2 regions of the Streptococcus sp. 116-D4 genome follow, and region 1 is predicted to be linked to the other one. Evidence: predicted binding sites of a transcription regulator. Region 1 holds the regulator's gene; the other holds the start of a gene.

Region 1 (6,725 bases):
ATAAACATCTAAAAAACTAACATTTTTCAGACTAGATGGAAAATTAATTAAGTTGAGACGTTTCTTGATAGCTGCTTCTTTTTCAGCTGCGATTAGTTCAGGAGTTTCTTCATAAGAAACATCCGCATAGCCATGGTTCATGACTAGTATAGGCTTGTAGCCTTTGGCAATATAATCTGTATCTCCTCGGAGGAATTTATCTCTCTCAGTGATGTATTGGTTAAACTTGGAAATACTACGGCTCAACTCGTCCTGTTTGAGGGATTCTTGCTGGATAAAGGCCGCAACATCAGGATCCTTCATGATTTTCTGGACCAAATCTTGATAGTGAAAACGACTTGGTTGACGTTTGAGTACATCTCCGACACTTTCCATCTAATCACCTCCGTTATCTAATTTTGCTAATAATTCTAGGGTTTGGCGTTCCATTTCTTCTAATTCCTCAGCGGATGACGTATTTTTATATTCAGGATTACTCCATTTAGGAACATTGGTTTTTGCTGGGGCAATCTGATTCTGTTTTTGTGTTTTTGCTTTCTGCCCTCGCTCACGGATCCGAAGAACTGCCTCTTCTGCCGAATGAATCTTTTGATAGGCGTAGTCATTGGCTACCTTCATGGCGTATTTTTCATTGATATTGGCCGAATCCACCTTATTAAAGGTCAGGAGCAAGATAACATTGATGACTTCATCCAGCAAGCCCAAGCCAGCCATCTGTTGCAAAAGTTCTCTTTCTGTTTGGGTAATGGTCCCCTTACGTGTTTGCTTGATTTCTGCCAAGAACTGCAAGGCCGTTTTACTTTTGGCTTCCTTGATAATGGTTGCTTCCTTAGGACTAAAGTCAGAGGAAACAGGTTTTTGAGCAATTTTTTCCCGCATGCGTCTGGTTGAAATAACCTGGGAAACAGCTGTTGACTTGGCCAATTGATAGGTTTCAAACCAAGTCCATTTCTTCTCCTCGGCAATGGCAAAGATGTTTAAGACATCGGATTGCTCATCCGCAAAGCGAAGCCCATCTCGAGCCATAAGCTGACGAAAATGGTCCAAGTCAAAATCGTTGGCCACTTTCTTCTTGAGACTATGGTCTTCTTGACTTCCCAGTTCTGCCAAGTCTGGAAAGACTTGATTAAGTGAGACAGGTATTTCTTGACCATCAGCACTTTCAACTCCCAAATCCTCCACAGCTGCATCACCAATTTTTTTCTCCAAGAGTCTACGATAAACAGGATGTTCCAAGAAATCCTGACTTGAAAGAGGAGCATGGAGGGCTAGCTGATAGGTATCCCCATTTTGATAGAGGGTTAAGAGATTAAAAGCAGATAGGATTTTCAGGGATTTTATCAGTCTATCCATCCCAAAGTTGAGATGGTTAAGAATGCTTGAAAAAAGATATTCCTTTCTACCATTATCCCAAAAACTAATCGTATAAAGATAAAGGCTCAGTGCCTCCTGACCGATAATCGGGAGGTAGCACTGTACCAGAGATGAGGTATCTTGCGACACCCGATTATTCTTTAGATAAGAAAAACGGTCAATCGGCTTCATTTATCTTTCCTTTTTCTTTTTAGAGGACTGGGTGATTTGTTGGAGCAAGCTCTCTAACTCACTGACATCCTTAAAACTACGATAGACACTGGCAAAACGTACATAGGTAATCTCATCCAATTCAGCCAATTCCTCCATGACGAGTGAACCAATATCCTCACTTTGAATTTCATTTTCATTTCGACCACGGAGTTTCTGTTCGATACGATTGACTACCATGTTGATTTCATCACTTGACACAGGACGTTTCTGAGCTGAGCGGATAATTCCATTAAAGATTTTATCTCTGGAGAACTGTTCCCGTGTGCCATCTTTTTTAACAACCACTAAGGTTCGTTCTTCTACCCGTTCGTAGGTTGTAAAACGGTGCTGGCATTCATCGCACTCACGTCTTCTACGAATGGTGTTCCCTTCTTCTGCTTGGCGACTATCGATAACACTTGACTTGGTAGCCCCACATTTTGGACAACGCATCCTTTCCCTCCTTATCGTTTTCTTTTCATTATACCATTTTTTAAACGATTCCCAAAACAATTCTTCTTTTTGCTTGACAAGTTTTTTGTTTTGTTGTATTATTTGATCAACACAAAGGTAAATAGAAAGGAGATCGTGATGTCTTGGACATTTGATAACAATAAACCCATTTATTTGCAGATTATGGAGAAAATCAAGCTTCAGATTGTTTCCCACACACTGGAACCCAATCAACAACTTCCAACCGTGAGAGAGCTAGCTAGCGAGGCCGGCGTCAATCCCAACACCATCCAAAGAGCCTTGTCAGACCTTGAACGAGAAGGATTTGTCTACAGCAAGCGAACAACTGGACGGTTTGTAACTGAGGATAGGGAACTGATCGCCCAATCGCGCAAACAATTATCAGAAGAAGAACTGGAACACTTCGTTTCCTCCATGACCCATTTTGGCTATGAAAAAGAAGAACTACCAGGCGTAGTCGGCGATTATATTAAAGGAGTTTAAGCCTATGTCATTACTAGCATTTGAAAATGTATCCAAATCTTATGGAGCAACACCAGCCTTGGAAAATGTTTCTCTTGACATCCCAGCTGGAAAAATTGTTGGTCTCCTTGGACCAAACGGTTCAGGAAAAACAACCTTGATTAAACTAATCAATGGCCTCTTGCAACCAGAGACAGGCCGTATCCTTATCAATGGTATGGAACCAAGCCCAGCAACTAAAGCAATTGTTTCTTATCTACCTGATACGACCTATCTAAACGAACAGATGAAGATCAAGGAAGCTCTCACTTATTTCAAGACCTTCTACCAAGATTTTAATCTGGAACGTGCTCAAAGTCTTCTTCATGACCTTGGTATTGATGAAAATAGCCGTTTCAAAAAACTCTCAAAAGGGAACAAAGAAAAGGTACAACTGATTTTGGTTATGAGTCGCGATGCTCGTCTATATGTGCTTGATGAACCAATCGGGGGGGTAGACCCCGCAGCTCGTGACTATATCTTGAACACCATCATCAACAACTACTCGCCAACTTCGACTGTCTTGATTTCAACCCACTTGATTTCAGACATTGAACCAATCTTGGATGAGATTGTCTTCCTCAAGGATGGAAAAGTCGTCCGTCAAGGAAATGTAGATGATATTCGCTATGAGTCAGGTGAATCCATCGACCAACTCTTCCGTCAGGAATTTAAGGCCTAAGCAAAGGAGATTATTTATGTTTTGGAATTTAGTTCGTTATGAATTTAAAAATGTTAACAAATGGTATTTAGCCCTCTATGGTGCTGTGTTGGCACTTTCTGCCCTTATCGGAATACAGACACAATCCTTTAAAAATCTACCTTACCAAGAAAGTCAATCTGCTATGCTATTTTTTCTAGCTACAGTCTTTGGTGGCTTGATGATTACACTTGGGATTTCAACCTTGATTTTGATTATCCGTCGCTTCAAGGGTAGTATCTATGACCGTCAAGGTTATCTGACTTTGACCTTGCCAGTTTCCGAACACCATATCATCACAGCCAAACTAATCGGTGCCTTTATCTGGTCTGTGATTAGCACTGCTGTCTTACTCCTATGTATCTACATTATGTTATTGTCAACAAATTCTAATGAAGTTCAACTTTCTACTCTTCTATCATTTGTTGGAGAACATTTTACCGGCTTTGGTCTTACTGTCTTATCCTTCCTGCTTAGTACAATCTCAGGAATCCTCTGCATTTACTTGGCCATCTCCATCGGACAGCTTTTCAACGAATACCGTACCGCACTGTCAATTGTAGCCTACATTGGTATCCAAATCGTCATTGGATTTATTGGAGTTTTCTTCAATACCAGTACTAACTTCTATGTCAATTCACTTGCAGGATTTAATGGTGATTTCTATATGGGAGCAGGTATATCCATTGTGGAAGAACTCATTTTCATAGCTATCTTTTACCTCGGAACCTACTATATTTTGAGAAACAAGGTTAATTTGCAATAAAAAATACCCAGCTAAACAGCTGGGTTTTGATTTAACTCAATATCAAACTGGCTACGATAGGGCTGACAAAGACATAGAGAATACCGGTAACACCGATAGCCAAGCCCCCCATGGCTCCTGCTACAGAACCGTATCGGAAGGCTGTGCCTGTTCCGACAGCGTGGCCTGTTCCTCCAAGGGCTAGTCCAACCGCTACTGGGTCATCAATTTTCAACCACTTCAAAAGGGTTGGGCCGATGACACTGGTTAAAATCCCAGTCGCCACTACAACGACCAAGGTCACGGTCGTCAGACCTTGCAATTTTTCTGTGATTCCCACTGCCATAGCGGTTGTCACTGACTTAGGAAAGAGAGAAATGGCTAGGAAAAAGTCCATGCCAAAAATCTTTGCTACAAGGGCCGTGAAAGAGGTATTGACAATTACTGCTAAGAGACTACCAAAGAGAATACTCCGAGCATGGTGCTTCATCAAGTGAAAACTCTTATAAAGCGGAATCCCTAGAGCAACGGTCGATGGGACAATCAAGTTGTTCAGATAAACCCCACCTTGGTAATAATCTTGGTAAGATATCCCCGTCACCTTTAGAAAAATGATAATAAAGATGGCTGACAAAAGCAAGGGCGTTGTCAATGGATGGGGAAAACGTCTGTAAATCAGCATTCCGACTAGATAGGCTAGAATAGACAGGGCAAGCCCAAATAGGGGATTGGAAACAAATTCGCTCATTTGATACCTCTTTCTTCGTAGTCACCTTCATAGCGTTTTTTGATAAATTGAACCACAAGCGCAATCAAGATGATATTAATCACTGCTGCAAAAAAGACAATCAAAACAATGGGCAAAAGATAGGGAGCAATCACATCAAACTTTTCCATAATTCCCACTGCTGGTGGCAAAAAGAGAATGGTCATATTGGCCAGCAAGAAATTCCCCACCATGTTGACATGCCTGGTTCTCAGCCACTTGAATTGTAGGGCGAGAAAGAGAATAATCAAACCGATAATACTGCCGGGGATGGGCAAATGAAAGAAACTGGAAATTCCCTCTCCGATTAGAGAAATCACAAAGAGAATCATTAATTGAACATATAATTTCATCCTAAACTCCACGAAATAGACTTCTTGCATACCAGTTTACTCTTTTTTCAGAAAATTTCAAGGAAATACAAAAGAGTTAATGAAAATTAGAGACGAAATGGGATACAGACAGTTAAAGACTAGTGGAAACAGGAATGATTTAGGGTAAAAGATTTCAGCATCCTTCTTGCCAGCATTCTTGAAAAGTAGTATAATAATTGCATGCGCAATCATCTTGTAATACAGAGACTGTCCATGAATGGACCTTCTTTTATTTACAACTATAAAAAGAAAGGAGATACTATGACCTATTTGGAAAAATGGTTTGACTTCAATCGACGTCAGAAAGAAATTGAAAGTCTCTTGGAAGAGACTATTGCCCAACAGAGCGAGCAAAGTCTGACCTTGAAAGAGTTCTACCTGCTCTACTATCTAGACTTGGCCCAAGAAAAATCTCTACGCCAGATTGACCTGCCAGATAAACTTCATCTGAGCCCGAGCGCTGTTTCTCGGATGGTGGCTCGCTTGGAAGCTAAAAATTGCGGTCTACTTAGTCGTAGGTGTTGTGATCAAGATCGACGCTCTAGCTTTATCTGCCTGACAAGCGATGGGCAAAAGACACTGGCCTCTCTACAAAAAGCTGTCGAAGAAAGCTTGGAAACTGGTTTGGATTTCTGGGTTTAAGATGACTTTAGAAAAAAGTTGCGTGCGCAATCATTTTTCTTGACAATCTCCTTTACAAGGAGTAAAATAAAGTCATCATTAAACAAAGGAGTTTTAAAAATGATTGAAATTACCTATCTAGATGCTAGCAAGAACGAAAGAACTATAACCTTCGATTCTTATGAAGACTTTGATCGTTCACAACAAGCTTGCCTCATCGGCGTCGCAGACTACTACCCTGTCCAAAAATTAACTTATAATGGTCATGATTTGGACTACCATGGGACTTATGGAGATATCTTCTTCTATCTCAAGAAACAAGATTTAAGCCAATATAACTAAAAAAGGAGAAATACTATGGCAAAAGCAATTACAGATGCAACATTCGAACAAGAAACAAAAGACGGTTTGGTCTTGGTAGACTTCTGGGCAACTTGGTGTGGTCCATGTCGTATGCAAGGTCCAATCTTGGACAAATTGTCTGAAGAGCTTTCAGAAGATGTTTTGAAAATCGTTAAAATGGACGTGGATGAAAATCCAAACACAGCTCGTGCTTTTGGAATCATGTCTATCCCAACTCTTCTCTTCAAAAAAGACGGCCAAGTTGTGAAACAAGTTGCTGGTGTTCACACAGCAGAACAAATCAAGGCCATCGTTGCTGAATTGAGCTAATCAACTGAGAGACCAAGTACTTGCTTTGGTCTCTTTTTTCTTGTCCTTTGCCATTTTTCAAAAAATATGCTAGACTGTATGTAGAATATTACGATGTTTGGGACATGCCATCGCTAAAAAAAACCTCTACTTGGTATTTTTTAGCTCCCTCAAGGGAGCTTTTTGCGTGCTCTGAACATTTCCCATTTTGGAAGGAGTACTATGAAACGTCAATCAGCCTTGGTCGTCTTTAGTGGCGGTCAAGATTCTACAACCTGCCTCTTTTGGGCTAAAGAACACTATGAAACTGTTGAAGCCGTTACCTTT
Region 2 (6,725 bases), 470 kb from region 1:
TTCGATTTTGTCTTTTAACTTTTCAACAAAGAGATAGGCCGCTGGACAGGTCAAGGTATTCTTAATCGTCAAATGGTTAATTTGATGGATTTTTTTGCGGTCAGTGTGGGGGAACTCTCGACAGGCCTTTGGACGAACGTCATAGATGGAACAGAGATTATCTCCTCCTAAAAAGGGACAAGGCATGGATTTAAAAACCTTATCTCCATCTTCATCTACCTGAAGGAACTCCGCTTCAAAAGCAGGTAATTTCATCTTAAAGTACTTAGCAATACGAGTGATGTCTGCTTCCTTGAAGTCAGGCCCCAATGTCTTGCAACAGTTGGCACAGGCCGTACAATCAATCTCTGCAAAGACTTCTTGGTGAATCTGCTGAGCTATCTTATCTAGATTTTTTGGTGGCTTTTTCTTCAAATTAGCTAAAACTTTACGGTGCTCCTTCTGCTTTTGCAAAGCTAGCTGATGGTAGTACTCAATATCAATTTCTTTAGACATGATTTCTCTCTTATTCTATTTGTTTCCCCTATTATATCATGCCTCTGACTCATTGAAAAGTGGACTTTACAAGACTATACTATTCTCGAATGTATCAAAAAACCTTGCAACTAGGTTACAAGGTCAATGACATTAATCGAAGTTAACGTATTCTTTTTGAAGTTCAAGAACTTCTTCCATTGTTGAACACTCTGTAAGGGCACGGTTAGCGTACTCTTCCATCTTAGCAGTGTCCAATTTCTTCATCAAGCTACGTGTACGAAGTACAGATGTTGCTGACATAGAGAATTCATCCAAGCCCATTCCGACAAGAAGTGGAACAGCTTTTTGGTCACCAGCCATCTCACCACACATACCAGCCCATTTACCTTCAGCGTGAGCTGCCTTGATAACGTTATTGATCAAGCGAAGGATTGATGGGTTATATGGTTGGTAAAGGTATGAAACTTGCTCGTTCATACGGTCTGCTGCCATTGAGTATTGGATCAAGTCGTTTGTACCAATTGACATGAAGTCTACTTCTTTTGCAAATTGGTCTGCAAGCATTGCTGCTGCCGGGATTTCAATCATGATACCAACTTGGATGTCATCCGCAACTGCAACACCTTCTGCAAGAAGGTTTGCTTTTTCTTCTTCATAAACGGCTTTAGCTGCACGGAATTCTTTCAAAAGGGCAACCATTGGGAACATGATACGCAATTGACCATGAACAGAAGCTCGAAGAAGGGCACGGATTTGTGTACGGAACATTGCATCTCCAGTTTCAGAAATAGAGATACGAAGGGCACGGAATCCAAGGAATGGGTTCATTTCATGTGGCATATCGAAGTAAGGAAGTTCCTTATCTCCACCAATATCCATTGTACGAACAACCACTGGTTTACCATTCATTCCCTCAAGAACAGCCTTGTATGCTTCATACTGCTCGTCTTCAGTTGGGAAATCTTGAGAATCCATGTACAAGAACTCTGTACGGTAAAGTCCAACAGCTTCTGCACCGTTGTTGTTAACACCTTCAACGTCTTTTGGAGTACCGATGTTAGCAGCCAACTCGAAGTGTTTACCGTCAGCAGTCACTGTTTGAGCATCTTTCAAAAGTGCCCATTCAGCTTTTTGTTTAGCATAAGCTTCACCAGCTGCTTTAAATTCTGCCGCTTGTTCATCTGTTGGGTTGATAATCACTTCACCAGTAATTCCGTTAACGGCAAGGATATCACCGTCTTTCACCACTTCAGTGATGTTATTTGTTCCCAATACAGCTGCAATTTCAAGTGTACGTGCCATGATAGCTGAGTGGCTTGTACGTCCACCGATGTTTGTTACAAAAGCTTTTACAAAGTTTTTGTCCAATTGAGCTGTATCAGATGGTGTCAAGTCATGTGCAATCACAATTACTTCTTCGTTAATAGAAGCTGGGTTTGGCAATTTTTTACCAAGAAGGTTTGCCAATACACGTTTTGTCACGTCGCGGATATCCGCTGCACGTTCTTGCATGTATGGGTTGTCTTCCATACCTTCAAAGATAGTGATGAACATGTCAGTCACTTCTTTAAGACCTGCTTCTGCATTGACTTTCTTAGCACGAATTGTTTCTTTAATCTGACCAATCAATTCTGGGTCAGCAAGAACCATCAAATGAGCGTCAAAAACTTGAGCCGCTTCTTCACCAAGCGTACCTACAGCTTTCTCACGGATAAGAGAAAGCTCGTTTTGAGAAGCTTCAAGAGCTACATCCAAACGAGCCTCTTCTGCGTTTGTATCTTCGACTGAAACAGTCTCGAATGACAAATCCGGTTGAACGAGTAGATATGCTTTTGCAACTGCAACACCATCAGATGCTGCGATTCCTTTAAGCATTTCTGTCATTTTCCTTATGCCAATCCTTCTTTTTCCATTGTTTCTGAGATTGCAGCGATAGCGTCATCTGCATCAGCACCTTCAGCTGAGATAGTTACGTCAGCACCTTGGCCAACACCAAGACTCATAACACCCATAATTGATTTAAGGTTAACTGATTTACCTTTGTATTCAAGAGTGATATCTGAAGCAAATTTGCTAGCAGTTTGTACCAACAATGTTGCTGGACGTGCGTGAATACCTGTTTCTGCCACTACGTGGAAATCTTTAGAAGCCATAGTTTGACTCTCCTTTTGTTCTTTCTTTTTTTGAGTTATATGTGATAACCCTTACAATTTGATATTATATCATCTTCTAGGATTTTTTTCAAGCATTTTATGGGATTTATTCGATTTCCTTTCAGATAACTTGCTGAAAATCTTCTATTCTAGATAACAAAGCACAGGATATAGTTTTCCAAAAAAGCACTTGTAAGATAATTATCACTATTTCACAAAACAAACACTACATATTGTGTTTTGTGAGCTTGACTAGAAAAATAGACCACTATATTTAGTTTCAAATCATTGACAAAAATTTATTTTCTGATATACTAAGAAAGTAATCTATTTTGAAAGAGGAGTTACACAATGGTAACCGTTTATTCTAAAAACAACTGTGTCCAATGTAAAATGACCAAACGTTTCTTGGACAGCAATAATGTCGCTTATCGTGAAATCAATCTTGATGAGCAACCTGAGTACATCGATCAAGTTAAAGAGCTCGGTTTCAGCGCAGCTCCTGTTATCCAAACACCAACTGAAGTCTTTTCAGGTTTCCAACCAGGAAAACTGAAACAATTAGCATAATCTTGGTACATCATCCAGAAGAAACTGCTTCTAGGGCTACCTTAGAGGCCTTTCTTTTGTAATTAGATAAGGAAAATTTTATGGGATTAAAACATCTTGAGGACGTGACTTACTTCCGTCTCAATAACGAAATCAACCGTCCTGTTAATGGACAAATCATGCTTCATAAAGATAAGGAAGCCTTGGATGCCTTCTTTAAAGAAAATGTGGTTCCAAACACTATGGTTTTTGATTCAATCAAGGATAAAATCAACTACCTCATTGAACACAACTACATCGAAACAGCCTTTATCAAGAAATACCGTCCTGAATTTTTGGAAGAATTGTCACAATTTATCAAAGACCAAAACTTCCAATTTAAATCTTTCATGGCTGCCTATAAATTTTATAATCAATATGCTTTGAAAACTAACGACGGTGAACATTATCTTGAAAGTATGGAAGACCGTGTCTTCTTTAACGCCCTTTATTTCGCTGATGGCAATGAAGCTATTGCAATCGATATTGCCAATGAAATCATCCATCAACGCTACCAACCGGCTACTCCTTCCTTCTTGAATGCTGGACGTGCTCGCCGTGGGGAGTTGGTATCCTGTTTCTTGATTCAGGTCACAGATGATATGAACTCTATCGGACGTTCTATCAACTCTGCTCTTCAACTTTCACGTATCGGTGGTGGTGTGGGAATTTCCCTCAGCAACCTTCGTGAAGCTGGAGCTCCTATTAAAGGCTATGAAGGAGCAGCTTCTGGTGTTGTTCCTGTTATGAAGCTTTTTGAAGATAGTTTCTCTTACTCAAACCAATTGGGTCAACGTCAAGGTGCTGGTGTTGTTTACCTCAACGTCTTCCACCCAGATATTATCGCCTTCCTTTCAACTAAGAAAGAAAACGCCGATGAAAAAGTTCGTGTTAAGACCCTTTCACTTGGTGTTGTGGTACCCGATAAATTCTACGAATTAGCTCGTAAAAATGAAGAAATGTACCTCTTCAGCCCTTACTCTGTAGAGCTTGAGTACGGTGTGCCATTCAACTACATTGACATCACTGAAAAATACGATGAACTAGTCGCAAATCCAAAAATCCGCAAGACAAAAATCAAGGCGCGTGATTTGGAAACTGAAATTTCTAAATTGCAACAAGAATCTGGCTATCCTTATGTCGTCAACATTGATACGGCTAACCGTGCAAACCCTGTTGATGGTAAGATTATCATGAGTAACTTGTGTTCTGAGATTCTTCAAGTCCAAGAACCAAGCTTGATCAACGATGCGCAAGAATTCCTTCAAATGGGAACGGACGTTTCATGTAACCTTGGTTCAACCAACGTGGTTAACATGATGACTTCACCTGACTTTGGTCGCTCTATCCGTGCTATGGTTCGTGCTCTTACTTTCGTTACAGATAGTTCACACATCGTAGCTGTTCCTACTATCGACCATGGAAATAGCCAAGCCCACACCTTTGGTCTTGGTGCAATGGGACTTCACAGCTACCTTGCCCAACAACTGATCGAATATGGATCACCTGAGTCCGTTGAATTTACAAGCATCTACTTTATGCTTATGAACTACTGGACCTTGGTTGAGTCAAACAATATCGCGCGTGAACGTGGTATTACCTTCCACAACTTTGAAAAATCAGACTATGCTAAGGGAAGCTACTTTGATAAGTATTTGACTGATGAATTTCTTCCAAAATCAGACCGTGTTAAAGAACTTTTCAAAGATGTCTTTATCCCAAGTGCTGCTGACTGGGCTGAACTTCGAGACAAGGTTCAAGCAGATGGTCTTTACCACCAAAATCGTCTAGCTGTTGCTCCAAATGGTTCGATCAGTTACATCAACGACGTTTCTGCTTCTATCCACCCGATTACGCAACGTATCGAAGAACGTCAAGAAAAGAAAATTGGTAAGATTTACTATCCTGCTGCCGGCTTGTCAACAGAAACAATCCCTTACTACACTTCTGCTTACGACATGGATATGCGTAAGGTCATTGATGTTTACGCTGCTGCAACTGAGCACGTGGACCAAGGACTTTCACTCACACTCTTCATGCGAAGTGATATTCCAACAGGACTTTACGAATGGAAGAAAGAAAACAAACAAACGACACGTGACTTGTCTATCCTTCGTAACTATGCCTTTAACAAGGGCATCAAGTCTATCTACTACGTCCGTACCTTTACAGATGACGGCGGAGAAGTCGGTGCTAACCAATGTGAGAGCTGTGTGATTTAATCTTTGCTTGAGAAAACTACATTTTTCTCAGATTAGTATTCATTCACCCTGCTAAACTAAACTCGAATAAGCATCTATACTATGGAAAAACACAAAAGTCGGGCTTCCGACTTTTGTGCGATACTCCTCTAGAATTATGATAAAATAGAAATAATTGTGAGTTCGCAATACTAAACACAGAAAGAGATTTCAAATGGAAACTTACTACAAAGCCATTAACTGGAATGCCATCGAAGATGTCATCGACAAATCAACTTGGGAAAAGCTGACGGAGCAATTCTGGCTCGACACTCGTATCCCCTTGTCAAATGACTTGGATGACTGGAGAAAGCTATCAAATGTAGAAAAAGACTTAGTTGGAAAAGTCTTTGGTGGTTTAACCCTTCTCGACACTATGCAATCTGAAACCGGGGTTCAAGCCCTTCGCGCAGACATCCGTACACCACATGAGGAAGCTGTTTTCAACAACATCCAATTTATGGAATCTGTCCACGCTAAATCTTATTCATCAATCTTCTCTACCTTAAATACCAAGGCTGAGATTGATGAAATTTTCGAATGGACCAATACCAATCCTTACCTCCAAAAGAAGGCAGAGATTGTCAACGAAATCTACCTAAACGGCAGCCCACTTGAAAAGAAAGTTGCCAGCGTCTTTCTTGAAACCTTCCTCTTCTATTCAGGATTCTTCACGCCACTCTACTATCTTGGTAACAACAAACTAGCAAACGTTGCGGAAATCATTAAATTGATTATTCGTGATGAATCTGTTCACGGAACCTACATCGGATATAAATTTCAACTCGGTTTCAATGAATTGCCTGAAGAAGAGCAAGAAAAACTCAAAGAATGGATGTACGACCTGCTCTATACTCTTTACGAGAATGAAGAAGGCTACACAGAAAGCCTCTATGATGGTGTTGGTTGGACGGAAGAAGTCAAAACCTTCCTTCGCTACAATGCTAACAAGGCTCTCATGAACTTGGGACAAGATCCACTCTTCCCAGATTCAGCTGATGATGTCAATCCAATCGTTATGAACGGTATTTCAACAGGAACTTCCAACCACGACTTCTTCTCTCAAGTTGGTAATGGTTATCTACTTGGTGAAGTTGAAGCTATGCAGGATGATGACTATAACTACGGTTTGAATTAATTCAATTATCCCAGAACTAATAACAAATATCATGGTTTGTTTAAAACAACCATGATATTTTTGTTTTTGTTTTCTTTTGTTTTTTTAAATTGATTGATTGAACACTTTATGATAAAATAGTAATAGAAA

Evidence for each region. Region 1 encodes NrdR, which represses ribonucleotide reductase genes. Its sites were predicted from a motif close to ACACNATATATNGTGT; they were not measured.
Region 2: a site for NrdR is predicted at 2,854-2,869, ahead of nrdH (glutaredoxin-like protein NrdH). Genes of this name have one in related genera too.

What each region holds. Positions count from the first base shown of each region.
Region 1 is NZ_AP021887.1:472,006-478,730, reverse strand. It holds gene dnaI (primosomal protein DnaI) at 1-375, opposite strand, end outside; gene UKS_RS02560 (DnaD domain protein) at 376-1,545, opposite strand; gene nrdR (transcriptional regulator NrdR) at 1,546-2,019, opposite strand; gene UKS_RS02550 (GntR family transcriptional regulator) at 2,158-2,523, shown strand; gene UKS_RS02545 (ABC transporter ATP-binding protein) at 2,528-3,223, shown strand; partial or broken gene UKS_RS02540 (hypothetical protein) at 3,240-3,837, shown strand; gene UKS_RS02535 (LrgB family protein) at 4,039-4,734, opposite strand; gene UKS_RS02530 (CidA/LrgA family protein) at 4,731-5,105, opposite strand; gene UKS_RS02525 (MarR family winged helix-turn-helix transcriptional regulator) at 5,388-5,768, shown strand; gene UKS_RS02520 (DUF4649 family protein) at 5,868-6,089, shown strand; gene trxA (thioredoxin) at 6,105-6,419, shown strand; gene queC (7-cyano-7-deazaguanine synthase QueC) at 6,621-6,725, shown strand, end outside.
Region 2 is NZ_AP021887.1:945,604-952,328, reverse strand. It holds gene UKS_RS04835 (YkgJ family cysteine cluster protein) at 1-495, opposite strand, end outside; gene ptsP (phosphoenolpyruvate--protein phosphotransferase) at 628-2,361, opposite strand; gene UKS_RS04825 (phosphocarrier protein HPr) at 2,367-2,630, opposite strand; gene nrdH (glutaredoxin-like protein NrdH) at 2,982-3,200, shown strand; gene nrdE (class 1b ribonucleoside-diphosphate reductase subunit alpha) at 3,281-5,440, shown strand; gene nrdF (class 1b ribonucleoside-diphosphate reductase subunit beta) at 5,634-6,596, shown strand.